DNA from 4 places in the Bradyrhizobium sp. 147 genome. Region 3 is predicted to be linked to each of the others. Evidence: predicted binding sites of a transcription regulator. Region 3 holds the regulator's gene; each other region holds the start of a gene.
The links. Region 3 encodes LexA, which represses DNA repair genes until DNA is damaged. Its sites were predicted from a motif close to TGTTCNNNNTGTGTTCNG; they were not measured.
Positions count from the first base shown of each region.

Region 1 (4,550 bases), on a different contig from region 3:
ACTTGATGCTCGACGATCCGGAGTTGAGCACAAGGACAGTGTCCGACATGGCTTCAGTCGCCGGCTTCGGCTGGCGTGTTGCCGCCGGCGCTGTTCGGCCAGACCCAGTCGCGGACCTCAGGCATGTCCTCGCCATGCTCGCGGACGTAGCGGGAATGTTCGATCAGCTTGTCGCGGAACTGTTGCTTGACCTGCGCAGCCCTGGTCGCAAGCCCCGGCACGCGCTCGATCGCCTCGATCGCGAGATGGTAGCGGTCGAGCCCGTTGAGCACGACCATGTCGAACGGCGTCGTCGTGGTGCCTTCCTCGGCAAATCCGCGCACATGCATGCCGGTATGATTGGTGCGGTTATAAGTCAGCCGGTGAATGAGATAAGGATAGCCGTGATAGGCGAAGATCACCGGCTTGTCCGATGTGAACAGGCTGTCGAAGTCGCGGTCGGAGAGGCCGTGCGGATGCTGCGCCCGAGGTTGCAGCGTCATGAGGTCGACGACGTTGACGACGCGGATCTTCAACTCGGGCAGCGCCTTGCGCAGCAGGTCGACGGCGGCGAGCGTCTCCAGTGTCGGCACGTCGCCCGCGCAGGCCATCACGACGTCGGGCTCTGCGTTTGCCTCCTCCGTGCCCGCCCAGCTCCAGATGCCGATGCCGGCGTCGCAATGCGTAGCCGCCTCCTGCATCGACAGCCATTGCGGCGCCGGCTGCTTGCCCGCGACAATGACGTTGATGCGGTTGTAGGTGCGCAGGCAATGATCGACGATCCACAACAGCGTGTTGGTATCAGGCGGGAAATAGATGCGGACGATGTCAGCCTTCTTGTTGGCGACGAGATCGACGAAACCAGGATCCTGATGGCTAAAGCCGTTGTGATCCTGGCGCCAGACATGCGAGGTCAAGAGATAGTTGAGCGAGGCGATCGGGCGGCGCCATGGCAGATCGCGCGTCACCTTCAGCCATTTGGCGTGCTGGTTGAACATGGAATCGACGATGTGGATGAAGGCCTCGTAGCAGGAGAAGAAGCCGTGCCTGCCGGTGAGCAGATAGCCTTCGAGCCAGCCTTGACAGAGATGCTCGCTCAGGACCTCCATCACGCGGCCGTCCTGCGCGAGATGCACGTCGTAAGGTTCGGTTGGCTCCATCCAGACGCGTTCGGTTGCCTCGAACACCGCGTCTAACCGGTTTGATGCCGTCTCGTCCGGGCCCATGATGCGGAAATTGCGCGCCTCGGCGTTCAGGCGAACGACGTCGCGCAGAAATTTGCCGAGCTCGCGTGTGGCTTCCGCCACGACACCGCCGGGCTGCGGTACCTCGACAGCGAAGCTGCGGAAGTCCGGCAGCTTCAGCTCCTTCTTCAACAGCCCGCCATTGGCATGCGGATTGGTGCCCATTCGCCGCTGGCCTTCGGGCGCGAGCGCCTGAAGCTCGGGAATCAGCGCTCCGCTGGGGTCGAACAGCTTGTCCGGCTCATAGCTGCGCATCCAGTCTTCGAGCACCTTCAGATGCGCCGGATTCTCGCGGCAGCTCGCAACGGGCACCTGATGCGCGCGCCAAAAACCTTCGACCTTCTTGCCGTCAACCTCCTTCGGGCCGGTCCAGCCCTTGGGACTGCGCAGCACGATCATCGGCCAGCGCGGTCGCTCGACGCCTTTGCGCCCGTCGCGGGCGTGCTGCTGGATCGAGCGGATGCTGACGAGCGCGACGTCTAGCGCATCCGCCATGGCCTGGAGCATCAATTTGGGATCGTCGCCTTCGACGAACAGCGGCTCATGGCCGAGCCCGCGGAAGAGCTCGCGGATCTCTTCGTTGCGCATCCGCCCGAGCACAGTGGGGTTGGCGATCTTGTAGCCGTTGAGGTGCAGGATCGGCAGCACCGCGCCGTCATGGGCGGGGTTCAAGAACTTGTTCGAGTGCCACGACGCCGCTAGCGGGCCGGTTTCGGCCTCGCCGTCGCCGACGACGCAGGCGACGATGAGGTCGGGATTGTCGAATGCCGCGCCATAGGCGTGCACCAGCGCATAGCCGAGCTCGCCGCCCTCGTGGATCGAGCCCGGCGTTTCCGGCGCCGCGTGGCTCGGAATGCCGCCTGGGAAGGAGAACTGCCTGAACAGCTTGCGCAATCCCTCAGTATCGCGCGCGATGTCGGGATAGATCTCGCTGTAGCTGCCTTCCAGATAGGTGTTTGCAACCATGCCCGGGCCGCCATGGCCGGGACCGCAGACGTAGATCACGTTGAGGTCGAGCGCACGGATGACCCGATTGAGATGGGCATAGATGAAGTTCAAGCCGGGCGTCGTGCCCCAATGGCCGAGCAGGCGCGGCTTGATGTGCTCGGGTCGCAGCGGCTCGCGCAGCAGCGGATTGTCGAGGAGATAAATTTGCCCGACGGAGAGGTAGTTGGCGGCACGCCAGTAGCGATCGAGGAGATCGAGTTCGCTGCTCGCGGCGCGCAGTTGTCGTTGATTTGTCATGTTCTTGCCGACCTTCACCCAGCGATCGTCACCAACATTGTTCCGGCGCGATTGATCCCTTCGCCATGAAACGGGATCGCCGCCCGCCGGTGTTGCGTCAGGTCAAGGGCGCGCGCCCGAAGTTTGGGCAGCGCTACTGTGCATGGGGTTGTTTTCGCGTTTTTGCTCTTGTTCTTGATTTGTTCCGGGCGCATGCTATGTTGGCTTCATGAGTCGAGCATCTTCTCGTGCCCTCAAGCACCCGCCGGTTACGGCGCCCTCCGAGCCGGCGGGTGCGCCTTCTGATTTTCCTGCCGATTTTCCCGAGCTTGGCGTTGCCATCGACCGCGCACGCAGGCGAGGGCGGGGCGCCCAGTCCAACGCGAGCGGCCGTTACGAGGCCGAGGCCCGCGTCGCCTTCGACGATGGCTGGCAGAGCCTGGAGGAACTGCCTCCGTTCAAGACCACGGTCGGGATCGATACCTCGCGCAAGGTGATCACCCGCAACGATTCCCCCGACATCGGTTTCGACCGCTCGATCAATCCCTATCGCGGCTGCGAGCACGGCTGCGTCTATTGCTTCGCGCGGCCGACGCACGCCTATCTCGGCCTGTCTCCCGGGCTCGACTTCGAGTCAAAACTGTTTGCCAAACCCGAGGCGCCGGCGCTGCTCGAGAAGGAGCTCGCTGCCAGCGGCTACGAGCCGCGGATGATCGCGATCGGCACCAACACCGATCCCTATCAGCCGATCGAGCGCGAGCGAAAGATCATGCGAGGCATCCTAGAGGTGCTGGAGCGCGCCGGGCATCCCGTCGGCATCGTCACCAAATCGGCGCTGGTGGTGCGCGATATCGACATTCTCGCGCGGATGGCCAAGCGTAACCTCGCCAAGGTCGCGATCTCGGTTACCTCGCTCGATCCGAAGCTCGCGCGCACCATGGAGCCGCGGGCGGCGACGCCACCGAAGCGACTGGAAGCGCTCAAGCAGCTCTCGGAGGCGGGCATTCCGACGACGGTGATGGTCGCGCCCGTGATCCCCGCGCTGAACGATTCCGAGATCGAGCGCATTCTTGATGCCGCAGCCCATGCCGGCGTCAAGGAAGCCTCCTACGTGCTGCTGCGGCTGCCGCTCGAGGTCCGCGATCTGTTCCGCGAATGGCTGATGGCGAATTATCCAGACCGCTACCGCCACGTCTTCACGCTGATCCGCGACATGCGCGGCGGCCGCGACTACGATGCGAAATGGGGCGAGCGGATGAAGGGGACCGGCCCGATGGCCTGGACCATCGGCCGTCGCTTCGAGATCGCCTGCGACCGGCTCGGCCTCAACAAGCGGCGCTCCAAGCTGACCACCGATCACTTCGCGCGGCCGAAGCGGAACGGCGATCAGCTCAGCCTGTTGTGATCGCGAAGTGGACGAGGCGTAGCATGAGTGAGGAAGCCACCGTGCCGGTGCCGCGGCTGACCGTCGTCACGCTCGGTGTCAGCGACATCCGCGCCAGCATCGCCTTTTACGAGGCGCTCGGTTTCTCGCGCCTGCTCAAGGCGACCGGTGAGGCGGTCGCATTCTACGACACCGGTGGTCCGGTGCTCGCCTTGTATCCCTGGGATCAGCTCGCCGCCGACGCCGGGTTGCCGGACAATCCAAGACCGCCGGCATTTCGTGGGATGACGCTCGCCTGGAACTGCCGGACGCGCGAGGAGGTCGATACGGTGCTGGCTTTCGCTGTCGACAAGGGTGCAGCGCTGCTGAAAGCGGCGCACGAGACCGGTTACGGCGGCTATTCCGGCTATTTCACCGATCCCGATGGCCACCCCTGGGAAGTCGTGATCGCACCCGGCATCGAGGTGGGCGAGGACCGACGGGTGCATTTGGCGGAATAGGGCGGCCCACCTGAATAACGGGAATTGTCTCGGGTTCCAGGTTGCGCTGGCGAAGCCGCTTGCGCACGATCCCCACCATGATTCGGGACAAGTCCGCCAAGAAGCCGGCCAAAGACACGCCTAAAAAAGACGGTGCGAAGAAAGCTGCGCCTGCCAACACGTCGGAAGGCAAGGCGTCGCAAGCCAAGGCTCCGCAAGCCAAGTCGTCGGAAACCAAGG
Region 1 is NZ_JADPKL010000024.1:89,670-94,219, forward strand. Features, by position in the region: gene IVA87_RS05970 (acetate/propionate family kinase) at 1-49, opposite strand, end outside; gene IVA87_RS05975 (phosphoketolase family protein) at 54-2,468, opposite strand; gene IVA87_RS05980 (PA0069 family radical SAM protein) at 2,677-3,852, shown strand; gene IVA87_RS05985 (VOC family protein) at 3,876-4,331, shown strand; gene IVA87_RS05990 (ribonuclease HII) at 4,409-4,550, shown strand, end outside.
Region 1: the regulator LexA is predicted to act here: its motif matches at 2,638-2,655, upstream of IVA87_RS05980 (PA0069 family radical SAM protein).

Region 2 (4,550 bases), on a different contig from region 3:
TCAACCGAGAAGCCTCGGCGTACTGGATACCCCGCCTTCGCGGGGTATGACAGTGTCAGCTGAATTTCGCGCCCGCCCTCACAGGCACGCCGCGCAGAAAGTCCGCGGCCCGCATCCTGGCCTTGCCTTCGCGCTGCAGCTCGAGGATGCGAACCGCACCCTCGCCGCAGGCGATGGTGAGGTGGTCGTCGAGCACCTCGCCCGGCGCACCTGAGCCGTTCGCCAATTCACATCGCAGGATCTTGACGCGCGCATTTTCGCTGACGTCCACAAGCTCGGTCCAGGCGCCGGGAAACGGCGACAGGCCATGGATGTGGCGCAGCACCGCGCGTGCGGGTTTGGTCCAATCGATCCGCCCCTCGGCCTTGTCGATCTTAGCGGCATAGGTGACACCGTCCTCGCTCTGCTTTTTGAGCTGGAGCCCGCCGCGTGCGAGCGCCGCCATCGCGCGCACCATCAAATCGGCACCTAACCGGGACAGGCGATCGTGCAGATCGGCCGCGGTCATGCTGTCGGTGATCGCGATGCGCTCGGCCATGGCGACGTCGCCGGTATCTAAGCCGACATCCATCTTCATCACCATCACGCCGCTTTCGGCATCGCCCGCCATGATGGCGCGGTTGATCGGCGCGGCGCCGCGCCAGCGCGGCAAGAGCGAAGCGTGCAGATTGTAGCAGCCGAGCTTCGGCGCATCGAGGATCGCCTGCGGCAGGATCATGCCATAGGCGACGACGACGGCGGCATCGGCATCGAAGGCGCGAAACTCGTCGAGCGCTTCCGGCGTCCTCAACGTCTTCGGCGTCAGCACGTGAACGCCGAGTTTTCGCGCGGCTTCTTCAACCGGAGTGGGCTGCAATTGCAGGCCGCGCCGTCCGCCCGGCTTCGGCGCGCGGGTGTAGACGGCGGCGATCTCGTGGCCATGCGCGACCAGCTCGAGCAGCGTCGGCACGGAGAAATCGGGCGTGCCCATGAAGATCAGGCGGAGGGGCATGTGGAAGACCTGCGAAAGGCGCAATCCCGTGACAGTCATTCCGGGGCGGCGCGAAGAGCCGAACCCGGAATCTCGAGGTTCCGGGTTCGATGGTTCGCATCGCCCTGGAACGACAGAAAGCCTACTCTACCCCGCGCGCTTGGCGGCCTTCTCGAACTTCTTCATGACGCGGTCGCGCTTCAGCTTCGACAGGTAGTCGACAAACAGGACGCCGTTGAGATGATCGATCTCGTGCTGGATGCAGGTGGCATAGAGGCCTTCGGCATCCTCTTCGTGCAGCTTGCCGTCGAGATCGGTGAAGCGCACGCGCACCTTCGCCGGGCGCTCGACCTCCTCGTAATATTCGGGGATCGAGAGGCAGCCTTCCTCGTACACTGAAAGTTCCTCCGAGGAGGAGAGAATCTCCGGATTGATGAAGACGCGCGGCTCGTGCCTGGTCTCGCCGTCCTCGTCGCGCTTGGCGAGGTCCATGGTGATCAGCCGCAGCGGCTGCGCGACCTGGATCGCGGCGAGGCCAATGCCAGGCGCGTCGTACATGGTCTCGAACATGTCGTCGGCAAGCTTGCGGATCTCCGACGTGACCTTCTCGATCGGCTTGGAGACCAAACGCAGCTGCTTGTCGGGCAGGATGATGATTTCTCTTAGGGCCATGGCCGCGATTTAAGCTGCGTGTCGGGTGCGGTCAATCCGGCGCGGAACTCCGTTAACCCTCCGCTAACCATAAAACTTCAGATTTCGTTAACCATAAGAATCAACGGGACTTTGGCCATAGACGTTCGCTATTCGTTCGTGGAGCCCGGCGAATCGGCTAGAAGGGTCGGCATGAACGAGATCATCTTCGTGCTCGGCGACTGGCCGGTGCGCACCATCGACGCGCTGATCGGCTTCGGCGCCCTCGTCCTCATCCTGCTGGTGGTGATTGCCGTGGTGATCGCGCGCTCCGGGCGGCGCGGCGCGGAACTCGCGATGGCCAATGCCATCCGTGCCGACGAGCTCGAGGAGCGCGTGAGCGAGGTGCTGCGGGCGCAGAGCGAGGCTTCGGGCCGGGTCGACGCCATGACCCAGGCGCTGGCCGGCCGCCAGGCCGAGATGGCACGGGCGGTCAATGAGCGGCTGGATTCGGTGACGCATCGCGTCGGCCAGTCCATGGAACACTCCACCCGCAACACCATGGAGAGCCTGCGCGCGCTGCATGAGCGGCTCGGCATCATCGACAGCGCGCACAAGAACCTCACCGACCTCACCACCCAGGTGACGACCCTGCGCGACGTGCTCGCCAACAAGCAGTCGCGCGGCGCCTTCGGCCAGGCGCGGATGGAGGCGATTGTCCAGGACGGTCTTCCAAAGGGGTCCTACGAGTTCCAGTTCACGCTCTCGACCGGCAAGCGGCCGGATTGCGTCGTGTTCCTGCCCGACCAGCGCCCGCTCTGCATCGATGCAAAATTTCCGCTGGAGGCGGTGACGGCCCTGCACGATGCCCGCACCGACGAGGAGCGGCGGATTGCCACGCAGCGGCTACGCGGCGACGTGATGAAGCACGTCAGCGACATCGCCGAAAAATACCTCGTCACGGGCGAGACCCAGGAGATGGCGCTGATGTTCGTGCCGTCGGAATCGGTCTATGCCGAGATCCATGACGGCTTTGACGACGTGATCCAGAAAGCGTACCGCGCTCGCGTGGTGCTGGTGTCGCCGTCGCTTTTGATGCTCGCGATCCAGGTGATGCAGCAGATCATGAAGGACGCGCGCATGCGCGACGCAGCCGACCAGATCCGCACCGAGGTTATCAAGCTCGGCGACGATTTGAGTCGTCTGCGCGACCGAGTGCTGAAACTGCAAAAGCATTTCTCCGACGTCAACGAGGACGTCCGCCAGGTTCTGATCTCGGCCGACAAGATCGAAAAGCGCGCCGGACGTATCGAGGAGCTCGATTTCAGCAAGAGCGATGCCCCCGATGCCCCACGGCTGGTAGCGACGGGCGCGGGCGAGGTGTTCCCGAGGAAGCTGCAGGCAGGGGAGTGAGATTTGGGGCACACTGTCATGCCCCGCGCAGGGGGCATCCTGTACGCCGCGGCAATCGTGGTTGAGCCGAGGCGCTGGTGATTACTGGATCGTCCGCCTTCGCGGACGATGACAGCAGTAGGGGTGTCGCATGAGTGCACGCCATTACTACGTCTACATTCTCGCCAGCAAAATTGGCGCAACGCTCTATATCGGCGTGACAAATGACCTCATCCGCCGGGTCGCAGAGCACAGATCAAAAACTCGTCGAGAGCTTCACGGAAAAGTACGACGTCGCAAGGCTGTCTACTTTGAGCAGTTCGATGATCCCGAGAACGCAATAAAGCGCGAGAAGCGCCTTAAGAAGTGGAACAGGGCCTGGAAGATCCGGCTGATTGAGCAGCACAACCCGAACTGGGATGACTTGTATCCCGGAATAGCCGGGCTGCCATAAGGTCGTCATGCCCCGCGAAGGCGGGGCATCCAGTACGCCGCGGCGGTCCTATTGGATCGAGACGCTGGTGGATACTGGATCGTCCGCCTTCGCGGACGATGACAGCGGAGAGGGCGACGACACCTCCCTTGTGGCGGCCAGAATCTGCTAACACCTCCGCATGACCGCACCCGACGCGACCTCCTCCGCCGGCGCTGCCGCCGCCTCTTGGCGTGACAGCCTTGCCGTGTACCTGCAACCGCGGGTGCTGATCGTGCTGTTCCTCGGCTTCTCATCCGGCCTGCCGCTGGCGCTGTCGGGCTCGACGCTGCTGGTGTGGATGCGCGAGGCCGGAGTCGATCTCAAGACCATCGGGCTGTTTGCGCTGGTCGGCACGCCCTACACGCTGAAATTTTTGTGGGCGCCATTGGTGGATGCGATGCATGTGCCGCTGTTCACCCGCGCCTTCGGGCGGCGGCGTGGCTGGCTCTTGTTCTCGCAGATGTTGCTGATCATCGCCATCCTGCTGCTGGCGCTCACCGATCCCGCGCGCTCGCCGTTCTACGTCGCGCTCGGCGCGCTGCTGGTCGCAACCATGTCCTCGACCCAGGACATCGTGGTCGATGCCTTCCGTGTCGAGAGCTTGCCCGAGAGCGAGCAGGCAGCCGGCATGGCCGCTTATGTCGCGGCCTATCGCATCGGCATGCTGGTCTCGACCGCGGGCGCGCTGTTCATCGTCTCCGGCTTCGAGGGCACCGGCATTAGCCGGCAATCGGCCTGGATGTGGGGCTATGTGGTGATGGCGGCGATGGTGCTGATTGGCACCATCACGGCGCTCCTCGCAACCGAGCCCGAGCAATCGGTGCGGGCGGAAGCTGCGACAAAGGCCGAGACCGCGTTCGCGCGCGTGCTGCGCGCCGCGATCGGGGCGTTCTCGGAATTCCTGTCGCGGAAAGACGCGCTCGCCGCGCTCGCCTTCGTCGTTCTGTTCAAGTTCACCGACGCGTTCTCCGGCACGATGACCGCGCCGTTCGTGATCGACCTCGGCTTTTCCCGCAACGATTATGCGGCGATCGTGAAGGGGGTCGGGCTCGCCGCGACGTTGCTCGGCGGCTTTGCCGGCGG
Region 2 is NZ_JADPKL010000089.1:84,486-89,035, reverse strand. Features, by position in the region: gene fmt (methionyl-tRNA formyltransferase) at 56-991, opposite strand; gene def (peptide deformylase) at 1,118-1,642, opposite strand; gene rmuC (DNA recombination protein RmuC) at 1,814-3,013, shown strand; gene IVA87_RS21480 (GIY-YIG nuclease family protein) at 3,144-3,446, shown strand; gene IVA87_RS21475 (MFS transporter) at 3,607-4,550, shown strand, end outside.
Region 2: the regulator LexA is predicted to act here: its motif matches at 1,765-1,782, upstream of rmuC (DNA recombination protein RmuC).

Region 3 (4,550 bases):
GGCCCGACCCCGCGGGCGGGGCGGCTCAGCCAATCGGCAAGCGCGTGATCGTCGACCGGCTATCGGCGACGATCTGCGGCTTGTGCTCGCGCTCGCTGACCGGCTGCGTCACCGGCAATTGCAGCACGGTTGCGCGCTGGCCTTCGACGAGCTGCGTCACCAGCACGTATTTGCCGTCGGGGAATTCGATCGCGTCATGATGGCGGTCGGGTATGTGCGGATCGATCTTGCCGAACTTGCCGACGCGGGAGTTGATGGTGCGCGTCCAGATCCAGCGATTATCGTAACGGACGTTGTCGGCGAAGGCGAGCTCCGTTCCCGGCAGCAGGCAGACGGCCACGGTCGGATCGGCCGCGGAAGCAAAGCCGCGCGTTGAGGTGCCGCGGAACGTTGTCGACACGATCGTCTCGCCGACTTCGGCGGGGCGAGATGCAACGGCATGCAGGCTGTAGTCACACATCGGGTGCTCCTCATTCGAAGATAGCAACCCGCGCCTCCTTCGGAGGCGCAAGCCTCTATCAGAGTGGAAGCACGTAACGCTCTGCTCCGTTGTAGGCAAATCTGCGGCTGGCGTTGCCGGACGCGATCACATTATCTTTCCCGAAGCCATAGGAACAAAGCTCGCTTCAGTGCATTCGGCGGATGCGAGCGCCCGTGGCCTACGGGCGCCGACCAGGGGAATGTGGCCAGCTTCGCCGTGGCTGTCGGTCGATGGCAGTTCGGGCGTTGCGGAAATGCTCGCTCCCTGCGTGCGCTGACTTGCGTGCGTGGTGCTGCAATCGAGTTGCGAATGCTTGCGCGGCCGATCAAGCGATCAGCACGCTGCGAAGGCGCTTAAGGCGATCCTGCACATCGTAATCTCCTAAGATCTCTTCACAAGCGATGAGTGCTTGGGGCCGCATGCCGAGGATGGAGCGCCGGAGAGAGGGGCCGGATAATCTGCGCAAGACCAAAAGACTATCCAGCTGGAGCGGACCGTCGTCCGCTCCAATCGGAATCATTGGTATCGAATGACCGCTAGCTCGTCTCAGTACTTGCGGTACAGCCCGATCAGCTTGCCCTGAATCTTCACCCGGTTCGGCGGCAGGATGCGCACCTCATAGGCGGCATTGGCGGGCTCGAGCGCGATCGACGCCCCCCGGCGGCGGAAGCGCTTGAGCGTCGCTTCCTCGTCGTCGATCAGGGCCACCACGATGTCGCCGGTATCGGCGCTCTCGTTACGCTGGATCAGCGCCATGTCGCCATCGAGAATGCCAGCTTCGACCATCGAATCGCCGCGCACTTCGAGTGCGTAGTGCTCGCCTGAGCCGAGCATGTCGGGCGGCACGCTGATGGTGTGACTGCGGGTCTGCAACGCTTCGATCGGCGTGCCGGCCGCGATGCGACCCATCACGGGCACCGCAACGGGACGCTCGCCCTCGTCTGCGGAAGAACTGGAGCTCGCGCGCACCTTGCCGAGATTGCCCTCGATGACGCTCGGCGTGAAGCCGCGGCGGCTGCCGGCGGCGGCCTGGAGCTCGGGCAGCTTGATCACCTCGATGGCGCGGGCGCGGTTGGGCAGGCGGCGGATGAAGCCGCGCTCCTCGAGCGCAGTGATCAGGCGATGGATGCCCGATTTCGAGCGCAGGTCGAGCGCATCCTTCATCTCATCGAAGGAGGGCGGCACGCCGCTTTCCTTCAGACGTTCGCTGATGAACCGCAGAAGCTCGTATTGTTTGCGCGTTAACATCTCGACCAAAGTCCCCCGGTTGATGTCGTTCGATTCCGAGACGCTGAATTGGAGCGGTAGACCGCTACATGCTCGAAACAAATCATGAACGGACACTATATGTTCCATATGTGTTCCGCAACTGCTTAATTTACCGTGAACGCGGCAAAGTTCGCGGAACGCGTGTAGTGGATGCGTTCAGACGGGCAGGCGCAGCACCTCGCAAGGCGAGCCGGCCTCTGCCTTCGGAGCGAACGGTGCGCGGACGAGAAGTGCCTGTGCTGCAGCGAGATTCGCAAGCAGCGAGGAATCCTGGTGATCGACGGGAAGGGCCACCAGCGTGCCGTCGTCGCGCGTCTCCAGATGTGCGCGCAGATAGTCCGCGCGCATATCGTTTGCGTCCACATCGCGGCCGAGCACGGCGCGCTCTTGTCGGTGATGAATCACGGATCGTCCCGACAAGGCGCGAATCAGCGGCACCAGGAACAGGAAGGCGCACACGTAGGATGACACGGGATTACCCGGCAGGCCGATCACGCGCATCGCGCCGAGCCGCCCATGCATCATCGGCTTGCCCGGGCGCATCGCGATCTTCCAGAACGCCATCGCGACGCCTTCGTCCCTCAGCGCCTGCTGGACCAGATCGTGGTCGCCGACCGACGCGCCGCCGCTCGTGACCAGGATCTCGGCGCCGCTCTCGCGGGCGCGGCGGATGCCGGCAGTGGTGGCCTCCAGCGTATCGGCGACAATGCCAAGGTCGATGGTATCGGCCCCCTCGCTGCGGGCGAGCGCGTGCAGGGCGTAGCCGTTGGAATAGACGATCTGGCCGCGACCGGGCGTGGTTCCCGGCATTACCAGTTCGTCGCCGGTGGCGAGGATCGCGACCTTCGGACGGCGGCAGACGGCAAGCTGCGGATGATTCATGGCGGCGGCGAGTGCGAGATCGCGCTCGGTGAGACGGGTTCCCTTGCGCAGGAGCAGGTCGCCTTCGGAGAAGTCGACGCCCGCGGGGCGGATGTGGCGGCCGGCAATGGCGGCTTCCTTGATCGTGATGCGCTTGCCGTCCGCAACCGTGTCCTCCTGGATCACGACTGCGTCGGCACCGTTGGGAATGACGCCGCCGGTGAAGATCCGCACGGCTTCGCCGGGGCCCAGCGTTCCCGCGAATGGACGACCCGCCGCCACCTCGCCAATCAAGGTGAGCGCACTATCGAGCTTTGTTGCATCGCTCGCGCGCACCGCGTAGCCGTCCATCGCCGACATTGCTTCCGGCGGCTGTGTGCGCAGCGCCGCGACATCGCGTGCGAGCACGCGATGATAGGCCTCGTTGAGGGAAACCATCGCTTCAGGCAGCGGCTCCGCACCTGCCAGCACCGCGGCAAGCGCGTCAGAAACCGGCATCAAGGCCAAGGGCGGAAACTCCTGCTGAGCATATCGGCAATGGGCGGCGAAAGTTCTAGCCGAGTGCAGGCGTGAGGCAAAGGCGCCGACAGGATGATTTATCCTGCGTGATCTCCGTCATGAAGAATCGTGCGCAGACCGGTCACGGCATGATCCGGAAGGCGAGACAGACCGGTACGAGGATAGCCATGGCGAGGACGACAAGGATGAGCGCCACGGCCAGCATCGGATCAACTCTGCGTCTGTTCGCCCGAACTGACGCCGGCTGTCACGTCCGGAGCTTTGGGGCTTTGATCCTTGTCCGGCAGCGGATCGGCCTGCGACTTTAGGTCGGCGGCCTTGCTGATCAGCTTGGCGGAGAGGCGCGAATCCGAGGTGGTCTTGGCGAATTCGAGCAGCAAGGAGGCTTGCTTTGTGAGGTAGGCTTTGCCCAGCACGAGAATAAGTCCGATGTAGACGTCCCAACGGACTCATAGAGTCCGGAGGGAGGTATTCCGTTCCCGGAACTCTGTACAAAAATGTACAAAGTGAATTGGTCCCTACCCGAGCGGATTTGGGTGCCCGGAACCCGACCCGATCCGGTCGGCATCGGTGGTCAAATTCCCAACCCTAGCAAGGCCTTGCCGACATCACCGGGCGAGGTGACATGCACCGCCGTCAGTCCACGCGCTCGCGCCCCCTCGATGTTCTCGGCAAGGTCGTCGAAGAAGACGATTCGGCTGGCTGGCAGGCCGATCGCCGCCACGACATGATCGAACGCCTCTGCATCCGGTTTGCGCAGGCCGATGCTGGACGACAGATAGAGCTCGCGGAAATGCCCGAGCACCCCGGCATATTCCTTCGAGAAATAGTCGACATGTGGCCGGTTGGTGTTGGAGAAGGCATATAGCGGCACCTGCTTCGCCGCGCGCGGCAAGAGCTCGGCGATCTCAGGCATCTCGCCGGCGAAGATCGCGTTCCATCCCTCCAGAAATTGCGCGTCGGAAATGCCGATCCCGAGCGATGAACGCAGCGATTGGAAATAATCCTCGTCGCTGATCTTGCCGACCTCGTGCAGCCGGTAGGCCTCGTCACGCACATAGCGTGCGACGATGGCCTCGGGCTGGCAGCCCGCATGCCCCGCCCAGCAGGCGATCGCCTTGGAGAAATCGATATCGAGCACCACGCGGCCGAGATCGAACAGGAGCGCATCGGCGCTACCGGGGGAGAGTGAGGTCATCGCGTTCTTTCACTTTTCAGTATCGGTAGGGCTCGTGGTCGAACAGCGGGAACGCGCTGAACACGCTCGGCGCATTCGTTGCGGTCGCCTGATGCAGGCAGGATTTGTCGACTTCGGCGAACGAGGTGGCACCCAGGAGGCCGAGGCAGCGCAGCACTTCGTCCTCCAGCAGTTCCAGCATTCGCATCACGCCTGCTTCGCCGGCCGCGGCCAGCGCCCAGC
Region 3 is NZ_JADPKL010000099.1:38,637-43,186, forward strand. Features, by position in the region: gene IVA87_RS25990 (hypothetical protein) at 26-460, opposite strand; gene lexA (transcriptional repressor LexA) at 1,028-1,729, opposite strand; gene glp (gephyrin-like molybdotransferase Glp) at 1,907-3,118, opposite strand; gene IVA87_RS26005 (hypothetical protein) at 3,340-3,546, opposite strand; gene IVA87_RS26010 (HAD family phosphatase) at 3,705-4,328, opposite strand; gene IVA87_RS26015 (alpha-hydroxy acid oxidase) at 4,345-4,550, opposite strand, start outside.

Region 4 (4,550 bases), on a different contig from region 3:
TGGGTAGGCGTTATCTCGTCGCCATCGCCTGTGCGCCTCCGAGCAATTGCGCATTGAGTTTGCCGCCGGAGAACAACATGTCGTCGAGCGCCTCGTCGATGTCGGCAGACACGACGGAATTGCCACCGTCTCGCGCGAGGCTCCCTTGCGCAAGCCGTCGCATCAATTCCTTGATGAAGGCACAGCTCGTGCCCTCACTGCGGCGGGCCGCTTCTGCGATGATTGCATCGTCGAGCGGCAGCCCCTTGCCGTAGAGCCGGACCAGCTTGCCGCGGCCGGTCTCGTCCGGCAGCGGGACTTCGATGGCCTGATCGATGCGGCCCGGGCGGCCGGCGAGGGCGCCTTCGAGGTCCTCAGGCCGGTTGGTGGTCAGGACGAACAGGATGTCCGCGTCCTCCTTCAGCCCGTCCATCTCGTTGAGCAACTTGTTCAGCATGGATTCTTCGCACGGCCCCATGTCGTCGCGGTCGCGGGCGATGAGATCGACATCCTCGATAACGACCATCGACGGCTGGAGCAGCCGTGCCAGACTCATATAAGCGCCGAGAAGCCCGATTTGCTCGGCGGTGATGATCAGTGTCGTGTGCCCGGGCAAATGAGTTGCCAGATAGCGGATCGTATGGGTCTTGCCGGTGCCCGGCGGTCCGTAAAGCAAGATGCCCTTACGTGTCGACTGGCCGAGCCGGCGCAATTGATCTCGGGTGTTGACGAAAGTCAGAACGTTGCGATTGAGCAGCCGCAGGGTCTGTTCGGGCAGGATCACCTCATCGCGCGCAACCGGCGGCAGCCGATGCACCGTGATGCCGCGCGAGCGGCCGCGATAGTCGGAATCGGCGTCGAGGGACAGGATCTTGCCGCGATAGCTGCGCGCAGCTTGCACGGCCTGCTCCAGCTCGCCAAAACACTGCTGCACGAGTGCCGCGCCCGCGGTGCCTGCCGGCACGAGGATCTCGATCCGAATTCCCGGTTCTCGGCTGTATTCGCGGTGGGCACACAGCAAGACCGCGTAACGAAGGCCATCCTGCTCGCACAGCCAGAGGCCGTTATCGAGACATTTGACCGGGCTCTTCTCGCCGACATCCACGTCGGAATATTGCAGCGGAGCAATCGCGAGCGCATTGCGGCCATCGCGGAGGAGCCGTGAGATCGACAGCGTTTCGTAGCGCTGTTCTTCGTTCAGCCCGAACAGCCGGATCGACTTGCCGAACAGTCCCTCGATCGCTGCCTGGACATCGACCCGCATATGGCCGGGAAACTGGCGGATGGTGGTCACGAGATTGCTACGCGAGACGTTGGCAAAATGCCAGTCAAGCACGTCGCAAGCGTATTCGAACTCCTCTTCCGGCTCTTGCGGTGTGTTCACGGTGTCTGCTGCGCGAATGCAGTCGCTGCACAGCCAGACCGTGCGGCTCCCGATCCGAACATCGGTCTGTCCCTCAGGCTTGCCGCAGAGCTCGCAGGGGGTCTTAATCTCTTCAAGCGTGATCCTCAGCGGATGTTGGCCGAGCCAGATATATTGCTGAGCCGACTTGAACAGCGCCTCGGCGACCGATTGCGGGTACGGACCGCAAGTGGCCTTCTCCTCCCGCTCGACCCGCGCTATCACCGCGGCCGCTTCACGCTCCGATTTGCCAAAAACCTGGCGGAGCAACCCGATGACAAACTCGTCCGGCGTTTCGTCATCATTGTGAATCACGAGCTGAGCCGGCTCGCGCTCGCCGCGCGCATCCTTCGTCATGAAATGATCCTATTGCAACCAAAACGAGTGAAGAACAAATATGGAACATAAAGGAGGGCGGCCGTCAAGCGCCAACGGGTGCGTCAAATTCCCGATGGAATTTCAATGCGCCATCCCACTCGCCGCCTTCGTGCCGCGTCGGCTTGACGATCGGCACGACCGCGATCGCCATGGCCATGCCGCATCGGCAACCCCTCTTTGACAACGCGATTGGCCTCGCATTATATATTTCGTATGCGAAATAAGGAAGCCGCAGCGAGCCACCATCGCCTGATCTACCTGCTGAGCGTCGCGCAACGCCGGTTGCAGCGCTGGATGGCGGCTCGCCCCGAGAGCGAGGTCACGCCGGCGCAGGCCGGGCTGCTGTTCATTCTCGGCAAGCAGGATGGTGTGCTGATCGGCGAGGCGGGCGCGGCGCTGGATCTTGGCCCGGCCGGTATTTCCGGCCTGGTCGATCGCACGGCAGCCGCCAAACTGATCGAGCGGCGGGCCGACCACGAGGACGGGCGCGCCTGGCGGATCTGGCTGACGCCGAAGGGGCGCAGCGCGCTGGCGCAGGCGAAAGCAGGCGCGGCGGAGGTCAACGCGGCGCTGACGGAGGGATTTACGGCTGCGGAGATCGACATCGTCGCACGCTGGCTGATGAGCATTCAGGACAAGTTTCCAAGAGGAGCAGACGAATGACCGAGCACGTCCGGATCGAGAACAACAGCGGAATTCTTACCCTCACGCTGGCGCGCCCCGACAAGAAGAACGCGCTGACGGACGCGATGTACGGCAAGCTCGCCGACAGTATCGAATCCGCCGAGTTCGATCCGTCCGCTCGCGTGATCCTGATCCGCGGCGAGGGCGACATGTTCACTGCCGGCAACGACGTCGGCGAATTTGCCGCGGTTGCAGCGGGCAAGTCGGAAGGCAGCCGCAACGTCGTGCGGTTCATTCAGTCGCTGGCACGTTGCACCCGGCCGCTGGTTGCGGCGGTGCAGGGCCGCGCCGTCGGCGTCGGCACCACCATGCTGCTGCATTGCGATCTCGTCGTGCTCGCCGACAATGCGCAATTGTCGACGCCCTTCGTCAGCCTCGCGCTAGTGCCGGAAGCGGCCTCCAGCCTGTTGATGCCGGCGCGGATCGGCTACGCCCGAGCTTACGAGATGTTCGCACTTGGCGAGACCGTGCCGGCGCAGGCCGCGCTGAATGGGGCCTCGCCAACCGGGTGCTGCCGCTCGACACGCTCGATGCCGAGGCGCTTGCGCTCGCGCAGCGCCTGGCCCGCCAGCCGGCCGGTGCGCTCATCGCCACCAAGAAGCTGATGCGCAATGGCGAGGCGCTGGTTGCGCAGCTGAACGCGGAGGGCGAGCAGTTCGCGCAGCGCCTGCGTACCGCCGAAGCGCGCGAGGCATTCACTGCCTTTGCCGAGCGCCGACCGCCGGATTTCACCAGGGTTGCGTGAGGGAACGCGGCCTGCCGCAGGCGCAGCGGGCACAACCCAGGTATTCGATTAAAGCCTTAACCAAACCTTGGCATGTCGCGGTGCAAGGTGGCTGCTCGTGAAGAGTAGGCCCCCGACCCATGGCAATGTTTAAGAAATCGGTAAGCTCGCTTCTCCTGACTTTGATGGCCCTGCTGGCCGCCGGCGCGCTGGCCAGCACGGCGATCCAGATGTTCGGGGCCTTCGGCCGCTACAGCGACAGTCTGGAGACCGAACGGCTTGCGAACGCGGACAAGGCGATCTTCCAGGGCGTGCTGTCCTTGCGCAACAATCGCGGCGATGCCCAGAGCGCGCTGCTCGGCGAGGACGATCCGCGTGCCAAGCTCGGCGCCGCCGAAAAGGCAGAGCAGGCCGGCTTTGACGCCATCATCGCCGCGCTCTCCACCGTGGAATTCGGCCGGCGCGACGAGCTCGCAAACACCTTGAAGCAGCGCTGGAGCGAGGCCGCGCCGAAATTCCAGCTGTTCTACGAGGAGGCCCGGCTGCCGCGCGGCGAGCGCAAGGTGGAGCGCACCGCCGCCTGGTACGATTCCGTCACGAAGGTGATCGAGACTGCCAATCTCGCGTCCACGGCGGTGTCGAACCGCGCCTGGATGAACGATCCTTTCATCGCCCGCATGATCCAGGCTCGCCGCCTCGCCTGGCAGGTGCGCGACCGCTATGGCATCCAGTGCTCGACCCTGCGCCCGAACGTCAACAGCTCCAAGCCGCTCGACGAGACCCAGAAGCAGACCGTGGCCAGCTGGAACGGCATCGTCAGCGCCGGCTGGACCGGCATGGAGGAGCTGCTGGCTGCGCCCGACGTGACGGCGGACCTCGCCAATGCGGCCAAGGAGGCACGGGCCAAGACCGATGGAGTGCTCAAGCAGATCGGCGAACTGACCAAGAACCTCGACGGCAGCGGCCGCCCCGCGATGCCCGCTTCGGAATGGAACGCGTTGTGCCAGTCGCCGTTCGCGTCCATCGTCGCTGTCGCGAACAAAGCCCTCGACCAGTCGATCGCGCGCGCGGAGACCGTTCAGAATAAAGCCCTCACCAATCTGATCGTGCAGTCGCTGGCATTCCTCGTGGCGCTGGCCGTGACCCTGGCCGGTGTGTTTGTGGTGCGCAATCGCCTGATGCGCCCGGTGCGCGCCATTCTCGACGCCATCGCCCGCATCAGCGCACGCGACTATGCGACGCCGGTGCCGCAATCCCGGCATCCTGACGAGTTCGGCACCATGGCCGCCGCGCTCGAAAGTCTGCGCGAAAGTGCTGCGACCGCCGAGCGCCTCGGCCGGGAACGCGAATCCCAGCAGGCGCTCCAGCTCGCCCGCTCCGGCA
Region 4 is NZ_JADPKL010000089.1:122,649-127,198, forward strand. Features, by position in the region: gene IVA87_RS21690 (ATP-dependent Clp protease adaptor ClpS) at 11-1,738, opposite strand; gene IVA87_RS21695 (MarR family winged helix-turn-helix transcriptional regulator) at 1,973-2,422, shown strand; partial or broken gene IVA87_RS21700 (enoyl-CoA hydratase) at 2,419-3,188, shown strand; gene IVA87_RS21705 (methyl-accepting chemotaxis protein) at 3,308-4,550, shown strand, end outside.
Region 4: the regulator LexA is predicted to act here: its motif matches at 1,769-1,786, upstream of IVA87_RS21690 (ATP-dependent Clp protease adaptor ClpS).